DNA from 4 places in the Bacillus basilensis genome. Region 2 is predicted to be linked to each of the others. Evidence: riboswitches for the same ligand, from Rfam matches in the RefSeq annotation. Region 2 holds a riboswitch; each other region holds the start of a gene.
The links. A riboswitch is a leader RNA that binds a small molecule or an ion and turns the genes downstream of it on or off. The one in region 2 is predicted to bind S-adenosylmethionine.
Positions count from the first base shown of each region.

Region 1: linked by a shared signal. The riboswitch ahead of ACQVV1_RS21275 (bifunctional O-acetylhomoserine aminocarboxypropyltransferase/cysteine synthase) and the one ahead of ACQVV1_RS15510 (MetQ/NlpA family ABC transporter substrate-binding protein) in region 2 are both predicted to bind S-adenosylmethionine.
Region 3: linked by a shared signal. The riboswitch ahead of ACQVV1_RS03825 (bifunctional homocysteine S-methyltransferase/methylenetetrahydrofolate reductase) and the one ahead of ACQVV1_RS15510 (MetQ/NlpA family ABC transporter substrate-binding protein) in region 2 are both predicted to bind S-adenosylmethionine.
Region 4: linked by a shared signal. The riboswitch ahead of metK (methionine adenosyltransferase) and the one ahead of ACQVV1_RS15510 (MetQ/NlpA family ABC transporter substrate-binding protein) in region 2 are both predicted to bind S-adenosylmethionine.

Region 1 covers NZ_JBNTQO010000013.1:93,566-95,769, reverse strand. Annotated here, with positions in the region: gene ACQVV1_RS21275 (bifunctional O-acetylhomoserine aminocarboxypropyltransferase/cysteine synthase) at 1-738, opposite strand, end outside; SAM riboswitch class I at 832-936, opposite strand; gene ACQVV1_RS21270 (chloride channel protein) at 1,256-2,204, shown strand, end outside.
Region 2 covers NZ_JBNTQO010000006.1:273,827-276,030, reverse strand. Annotated here, with positions in the region: gene ACQVV1_RS15515 (methionine ABC transporter ATP-binding protein) at 1-488, opposite strand, end outside; gene ACQVV1_RS15510 (MetQ/NlpA family ABC transporter substrate-binding protein) at 501-1,313, opposite strand; SAM riboswitch class I at 1,398-1,512, opposite strand; gene ACQVV1_RS15505 (NAD(P)-dependent alcohol dehydrogenase) at 1,593-2,204, opposite strand, start outside.
Region 3 covers NZ_JBNTQO010000002.1:93,607-95,810, reverse strand. Annotated here, with positions in the region: gene ACQVV1_RS03825 (bifunctional homocysteine S-methyltransferase/methylenetetrahydrofolate reductase) at 1-1,044, opposite strand, end outside; SAM riboswitch class I at 1,115-1,224, opposite strand; SAM riboswitch class I at 1,428-1,537, shown strand; gene metI (cystathionine gamma-synthase/O-acetylhomoserine thiolyase) at 1,631-2,204, shown strand, end outside.
Region 4 covers NZ_JBNTQO010000014.1:30,301-32,504, forward strand. Annotated here, with positions in the region: gene metK (methionine adenosyltransferase) at 1-1,057, opposite strand, end outside; SAM riboswitch class I at 1,225-1,346, opposite strand; gene pckA (phosphoenolpyruvate carboxykinase (ATP)) at 1,575-2,204, shown strand, end outside.

The DNA of each region.
Region 1 (2,204 bases), on a different contig from region 2:
GCCGTGATAACTTGGATCCGGTTCAACAAGTTCAGGATATTTCCCATTTGTCCAATCGAAGTTCCCTCCGTCAATGACAATGCCACCTAAAGAACTTGCATGACCATCAATATATTTCGTCGTAGAATGAACGATAATATTTGCTCCATGTTCAAATGCTTGGCATAAATAAGGAGTGGCTAATGTATTATCCACAATAAAAGGTACTTCCAATTCTTTGGCTGCATCTGAAAATTCTTTGAAATTTAAAACGTTCATCGCTGGATTTCCTAGCGATTCCGCATAAACGAGTTTCGTCTGATCATTAGCAAGGGCCACAATTTCATCAGCTGTTAAATTTGGATTAAAGAACGTAACATCAATACCAAGTTTACGCAAACTCACCCCAAATAAATTAAACGTCCCGCCATAAACTGTGGAAGAACAAAGCAAGTGGTCTCCGCTACTACAAATATTTAAAACAGCGAGCATAATAGCAGCCTGCCCAGAGGCCGTTGCAACAGCTCCTACACCGCCTTCTAAATCTGATAACTTCTGCTCAAATGCTGCTAAAGTAGGGTTGCCAATACGCGTATAGATATATCCTTCTGCCTCTAAATTAAATAGTGCTGCTAAATCATCCGAAGTATCATATTTATACGTTGTACTTTGATAAAGCGGTAAAACACGCGGTTCACCATTCTTTGGCGTATAGCCACCTTGCACACAAATTGTTCCTTTTCCCCATGATTCTCCCATCTCTCATTCTCCTTTCTTCTTATACAAAATAAAAAACTGCCCCTTTCCTGAAAACAAGAAAGGAGCAGTTTGAAAACACGCTCTAAAGGCTCTTTCTTATCTTTCAGGATTATTACCTGCAGGATTTGGCACAATTCCGTTATACGGCTGTTGCCAAGGTTTCATCGGGCCTGTCCCTCCACCTTTTCTTGATAAGACTATGCAATTACCGTTGATTTTATAGCAATAATTTCCTAATGTCAATTAGTTTTTCTGAATGTTCTAAATTAACAACAAAGAATTTGATACACATAACAAAAGAAATATATTCCATATTAATTCGAAAAAGACCTTTTAAAATCCCCTATTAATACATAGAATTAAATAAGTAGTTTAACTGTATACATTCCAAATTCTGACGAGACCTCAATATATTGAATAAGCCAACCTCTCAAAAAGATACTATACATATTCATTTCATTTCACAGTAGTATATTTAATTCTTTCCACATTAAAACTTACATAACGGAGGTAGAACATGACACGCACAAAGGACATGCACTTTATACTCGTCCTATACGGCATTATTTTAGGCTCTATAGTAGGAGCAACAGTCTGGTTATTTTTAGTTACAATAAATATCGGCATTCACTTTATTTGGGGATACTTACCTACTATCTTATCTTCTCCCCCGTATTACACCATTTGTATAACAACTATCGGCGGTATTCTCGTTGGCTTAACCCAAAAATACTTCGGCACATATCCACGTCTTATGCCGGAAGTAATGGGTGAATATAAAAAAACAGGTAGAATTGAATACCGTTTTGTACATAAAGCTACTTTAACTGCGATTATCGTTTTAATATTTGGGGCTAGCTTAGGTCCCGAAGCAGCACTTGTTGGCATTATCGGTGGACTTTGTACATGGGTAGGGGATCGCTTTACATTCGCCTTAAAAGGAATGAATGAAATAACAGAGGTTGGAATTGGTGCTACTTTAAGTGTAATTTTTAACGCGCCATTATTCGGTTATTTAGCTCCAAATGAAAATGAGGGTGAACAAATTAATGAATTTTCTAAAGGAAAAAAAGCAATTGTATATTTAGCTACTACTTTCGCTGGTTTTTCCATTTATTTATTACTTAGTAAATTTGATAATCGTGGATCCTTTATCGTTGATTTTGGGGAAGGTTCCCTTTCTCTTAATGAATGGATTGCCTTTCTACCACTTGCTAGTATTGGTGCTATAGTTGGATTCTTTTATTTTAAATTAGAATTCACATTAGAGAAATTCATTCATCCTTTTAGGGAATACAAACTTACCCTTGGAATTATCGGTGGTATTTTATTAGGGGTTGCAGGAACTTTTCTCCCATACACATTATTCTCCGGAGAACATCAATTAAAAGATTTAGTCGTTGAATGGAGCCATTTATCCTTCTGGGTACTACTTCTTTCAGGGGTTTTAAAATTATGTATTACTG
Region 2 (2,204 bases):
AATAACACTTCCGGTTCATGTGATAGTGCACGAGCGATGGCCACACGTTGTTTCTGACCACCAGAAAGCTCACTTGGATAGGCGTCTTTTCGATTGAAAAGATCGACAATACGTAAATACTTTTCCACCCTTTTTTCAATTTCTACTTTCGGAATGCCAGCAAGGCGTAAAGGTAGTGCGATATTTTCATAGACGGTAACGGTTTTAAGTAAATTGAACCCTTGAAAAATCATTCCGATTTTTTGTCGCGCTTTTGCTAGTTTTTTTGTCGACAGTGTTGTTAAATCTTGCTCGTTTACAATGATGTTTCCTGTCGTTGGTTTTTCTAATAAATTTACACAGCGAATTAATGTGCTTTTACCAGCGCCGCTATATCCAATGATTCCAAATACCTCACCTTTTTTTACTTGAAGGGAAGTAGGTTTAAGAGCTTCCACATTCCCTTTTTTTGTTGTAAATACTTTGGATACATTTTTCAATTCAATCATTATCCTCAGCTCCTACCAAGACGGTAAAACAGAACCATCAAATTTTTTCTCGATAAATTCTTTTACTTCTTTAGATTGATAAGCCTTCTTTAATTTATTTACAACAGCATCATCTTTATTTTCAGTACGAACAACGACCCAGTTCACATATGGTGAATCTTTTCCTTCACGGAAAATAGAATCTTTCGCAGGGCTTAATTTTGCACCTAATGCAAAGTTTGTATTAATTGCAGCTGCTTTCACTTCACTTAGTTGTGTTGGCAATTGAGATGCCTCTAATTCAACGATTTTTAATTTTTTTGGATTTTCAATTACATCTTTTGCAGTCGCTTTTTCTGTAGCTTTTGGATCCACTTTTAAAACCCCTGCTTTTTCAAATAGCTTTAAAGCGCGAAGTTCATTCGTTGGGTCATTTGGTACAGCAATTGCATCGCCCTCTTTTAAGTCTTTTACATCTTTTATATCTTTAGAATATACGCCCATAGGGAATGTTACAGTTGAAAATACTTCAGTTAATTTCATATTGCGTTCAGATTTAAATACGTCTAAATATGATTTCGTTTGATAGCTATTTACATCGAGACTTTTTTCATCTAAAGATACGTTTGGTGCTACATAATCATTAAATACTTTTATATCGATTTCGAGTCCGTCTTTCACTGCCACTTCTTTTACCTTTTCAAAAATTTGTTCATGCGGTCCACCTGTTACGCCGACAGTAATCTTTTTCTCATCTAACGCTTTTACCTCTTTATCTGAACCCCCGCTACATGCGCCTAATAATAGTACCGCTCCACTTACAATGCTCAATAATACCTTTTTCATCTATAATTCCCCCTTAATATACGTTTCAAAATAAAAAGCACCTCTCAAAATAAGAGAGGTGCCGAATAGACAAAATAGGTTCCTCTCTTATCTTCCAAAACGAAAACTCGTTTTGCAGGAATTAGCACCTTAGCTTATACGTCATAAGCTCGGTTGCCGGGCATCATCGGGCCAGTCCCTCCGCCACTCTTGATAAGAGTATGTGTATGTAGTTTTTTAATATGGTACTAATAGTAAATCTTACAAAAAGAATTGTCAACGTTATTTTCTGAATATATTTTATTTTAAGGTAATCGAGACATTCCCTTTTTTATGCCCTTTTTCTACATATATATGAGCTTCAGCAATTTCTTCTAATCGGTAAGTTCTATCAATAACGGGTTTTAAATTTTCTGTTTCAGTTAGTTTTTTTAGTAGAAACATATCTTCTTTACTGACCTTTGCCATCATGCCATTAACAGAGACATATACACCAGTAGGCGTTAATGCTTTTTTTCCAAGGGATCTATTATGTTTTCCAACAGCATCAAATATAATATCATAGTATTCCCCTTGCTTAGTAAAATCTTCTTTTGTATAATCGATTACTTTATCAGCTCCTAAAGATTGCACTAGTTCAAAATTTGAATGACTACAAACAGCTGTAACGATTGCGCCGAAATATTTAGCAAGTTGTACGGCAGCTGTTCCTACTGATCCAGATGCACCATATATTAGCACTTGTTGCCCCCTTTTTATACGGGCCTTTCTTAGGAAGTGTAGTGCCGAAGTTCCGCCAAAGGGAATAACTGCTGCTTCCTCATACGTCACATTGGTAGGCTTTAATGTTATTAATCCACTTTCATGTACACATGTATATTCTGCATAACCACCGACATTAAGCTCTGTTAA
Region 3 (2,204 bases), on a different contig from region 2:
CCCAGCTCTTTTCAATGCTCTCGCCCCTTCAAAAAACCGCTGTGTATCTAACGTTTTCGGTGGATCTAATTCCACTACTACTGTCGTTTGTTTTTTTGCTTTCTCCGCTAAAGTGACATGAGCTTTCGAACGTTTCTCGTGTGTATGCACTACTTTCGGTCTTTGAATCGTATCCTTTTCTATTACAGGCGTAACATTTAGAGTAGCCCGTTTCATACTTTCAATATGTTCTGGAGTCGTACCACAACAACCGCCCAATAACCGAATACCTTGCTCAATAAATTTCGGTGTCATCGCTTCGAAATAAGCCGGACTTCCCTCATATACGTAACGTCCCTCCACATAATTTGGAAGACCTGCATTTGGATATGCTGACAAGTAACCATTTTGCGGAATCGATATCATTTTAAAAGCTTCCGTCATATGAAGTGGCCCTAGTTGGCAGTTCAATCCAACGACATTGGCACCGTAATCTAAAAGCTGTTTTAAGATTTCATTTACATCATTTCCATTTTGAGTCGTACCTGCCTCATGTAACGCTAATTGAGCTACAATTGGGATATTCGTTTGTTTTCGTAGCACCTGAACAGCATGAAGTAATTCAAACTCATCATAAAAAGTCTCTAATAGTAGTCCATCAACCTGTTCTTCTAGTAAAGCACTTGCCTGCTCAAGTAGCATAAATTCCCTTTCCATATCAGTAGTTGTAACGGCTCCAATATGTTTCATACCGCCAATTGTTCCTAAAATTGCATTTCTATCTGTCACAGATGCTTTCGCCAGTTTTACTGCCGCTCTATTAATTTCAGTAACTTGATTTTCTAAACCATACATACGTAATTTCGCTTCATTTGCTCCGTACGTATTTGTTTGAATCACATCTGCCCCAGCAGCTACATATTGCTTATGAATCGATATAATTAAATCTGGATCGGATATATTTAATTCTTCAAAACTACTTTGCAAACCATGTGAATGTAATAACGTCCCAACCGCACCATCACCTATTACAATTCCTTTTGATAATAAATCTAGTAATTTCACAAATCTCCCTCATTTCTATCAATATAAAAACCCCCTCTTCACTTTGAAGAGGGGGACATAATTGTTCCTCCTCTTATTATGCAAAACATTCGTTTTGCAGGTATTAGCACCGTTTCAAACATTTCGTTTGAAGGTTGCCGGGTTTCACAGGGCCTTTCCCTCCACCGCTCTCAATAAGAGTTTGTCTTTATTATTTTATTTATGTAGCTAAAAGGAAATACGTTCCCCTTTTAACAATGTTTGTTAATTTTTTAATAAATTTAGCACGCACAAATGCAAAAGTCAATGACAGTTGTGGAAAAATAAAAATTATTTAAAATAAAGTTGCAATTCAATTATCTTTTGTTGTAAAGTTAAAAACATAATAAAATTTCATACGAACATTCTTATCTAGAGAGGTAGAGGGACTGGCCCTATGACGCCTCAGCAACCATTAACATTTGTTAATAAGGTGCTAATTCCAGCAAATTGTGAAAGATTTGACAGATAAGAAGAAGACTCTATTCAAACCGAAAGCCTTCTTCTTAGAAGGCTTTTTTTATTTTACATTCACTTAATTGTTAATTTAAAAAGGAGGAATTTTCACATGTCAACAATTGAAACAAAACTAGCACAAATCGGAAATCGTAGCGAAACTACAACAGGAACGGTTAACCCACCTGTTTATTTCTCAACCGCTTATCGTCATGAAGGAATTGGTAAATCTACTGGTTTTGACTATTCACGAACTGGTAATCCAACTCGCGGCCTTTTAGAACAGGCAATTGCAGATTTAGAATACGGCGAACAAGGTTATGCCTGTAGTTCAGGGATGGCAGCTGCTCTCCTCGTCCTCTCCCTATTCCGCTCCGGAGACGAACTTATTGTATCTGAAGATTTATACGGGGGCACTTATCGATTATTTTCTGAGCACGAAAAAAAGTGGGACGTTCGATGTAAATACGTAAATACACAATCTATTATACGAATTGAGCAAGCTATCACCACTGAAACGAAAGCTATTTTCATAGAAACTCCGACAAATCCATTAATGCAAGTTACTGATATTGCCGCTGTCGCAACTGTAGCGAAAAGACACGGACTACTTCTTATTGTAGATAACACATTCTACACGCCTTATATACAGCAGCCATTAACAGAAGGTGCCGACATTGTACTTC
Region 4 (2,204 bases), on a different contig from region 2:
CTGGGCGAAGATCGAAGTTGTTACGAACTAGTTCTACTAGTACGTCTTCAGATACTTTACCAGTGCCGAATGTATCAACTGAAATTGATACTGGTTGTGCTACACCGATTGCGTATGCAAGTTGTACTTCTGCTTTATCAGCAAGACCAGCTGCTACGATGTTTTTCGCAACATAACGAGCCGCATATGCTGCAGAGCGGTCAACTTTTGTTGCATCTTTACCAGAGAATGCACCACCACCGTGGCGAGCGTATCCACCGTAAGTATCAACGATGATTTTACGTCCTGTTAAACCAGCATCACCTTGTGGTCCACCAATTACGAAGCGACCAGTTGGGTTAATGAAGAATTTCGTTTCTCCATCCATTAATTCTGCTGGAACTACAGTCTTAATTACATGCTCTTTTAAATCGCGATCGATTTCTTCCCATGTAACATCTGGATGATGCTGTGTAGAAATTACAATTGTATCTACACGTACAGGTTTACCATTTTCATCATACTCAACTGTAACTTGCGTTTTTCCATCCGGACGTAAGTATGATAATGTATCATCTTTACGTACTTCAGTTAAACGGCGAGCTAATTTGTGAGCAAGCGAGATTGGAAGTGGCATTAATTCTTGTGTCTCATTACATGCGAAACCAAACATTAAACCTTGGTCTCCTGCACCAATTGCCTCAATCTCAGCGTCAGTCATTTGACCTTCGCGTGCTTCTAGCGCTTGGTCAACACCCATAGCGATGTCAGCAGATTGCTCATCGATAGATGTTAAAACTGCACAAGTTTCTGCATCGAATCCGTATTTTGCGCGTGTGTAACCAATGCCTTGAATTGTTTCACGAACGATTTTTGGAATATCTACGTAAGTAGAAGTCGTAATTTCCCCCGCTACCAATACTAAACCAGTTGTTACAGTTGTTTCACAAGCTACACGTGCATTTGCGTCTTTTGATAAGATCGCATCTAAAATTGAATCAGAAATTTGGTCACAAATTTTATCTGGATGTCCTTCAGTTACAGACTCAGATGTGAACAGATGACGTTTTTTTGTCATGTGGTAAACCTCCCTACAGTAATTGTATATATTGTACGGAACTCATCCTTAATTTGCCACAAACTGCGACATACATTTATTCTCCCACAAGCATACAGAAAAACCTTTCCTACTTTACATAGAGGAAAGGTTTAATTTGCTACTTGCATACTGCTTTTTGCCCTTCGCTCTTATCGTTCGAGACCTGTAGCCTCGCACAGGTTTTAGCACCTATTCACCTGTATTTACCACTACAAGTGAGGTTGCTGGGCTTCATCGGGCCTGTCCCTCCGCCAGCTCGGGATAAGAGAGTATCCGTCCCAACCTATACTAAAGAAATGATATTCATTTGTCAATTAATATTCACATTTTCCTGAAAGTTTTTCTCAATGCGCCTAAAATGAAATATTAATAAGGAAATAATGTATTCACACAAACAAAAAGAAATAAATAGTATACATTATTTATATAATTGTGTTATACTCTTGTTGGGGATTACGAGAAATATTTCATTAAATGAAAAGGATGGTATATAAATATGAGTACTGTGAATGTCCAAATTGGTTTACACGAATTATTGAACGGAAGCAATGCACAGATTCAACTAAGTGTTCCGCAATTAGTGGAAAAAGTATTAATGCGAAATGAAGGGAAATTAACTTCGACTGGTGCCGTTTCTGCTTCAACAGGAAAATATACAGGACGTTCTCCTAAAGATAAATTTATTGTGAAAGAAGCATCGGTTGCTGACAAAATTGCTTGGGGAGCTGTGAATCAACCGATTTCTGAAGAACATTTTAATAAATTATATACTAAAGTTTTAGAATACTTAAAAGAAAAAGAAGAGTTATTCGTCTTCAATGGATTTGCAGGCGCTGACCGCAATTACCGCCTACCAATTCAAGTTATTAACGAATATGCATGGCACAATTTATTTGTACATCAATTATTCATTCGTCCAACTGAAGAAGAATTAACAACTCATGAATCAGAGTTCACAATTGTTTCTGCGCCGAATTTCAAAGCTGATCCAGCTGTTGACGGTACAAACTCTGAAGCATTCATTATGGTTTCATTCGAAAAACGTATCGTACTAATTGGTGGTACAGAATACGCTGGAGAAATGAAAAAATCAATCTTCTCTATTATGAACTTCTTACTACCTGAA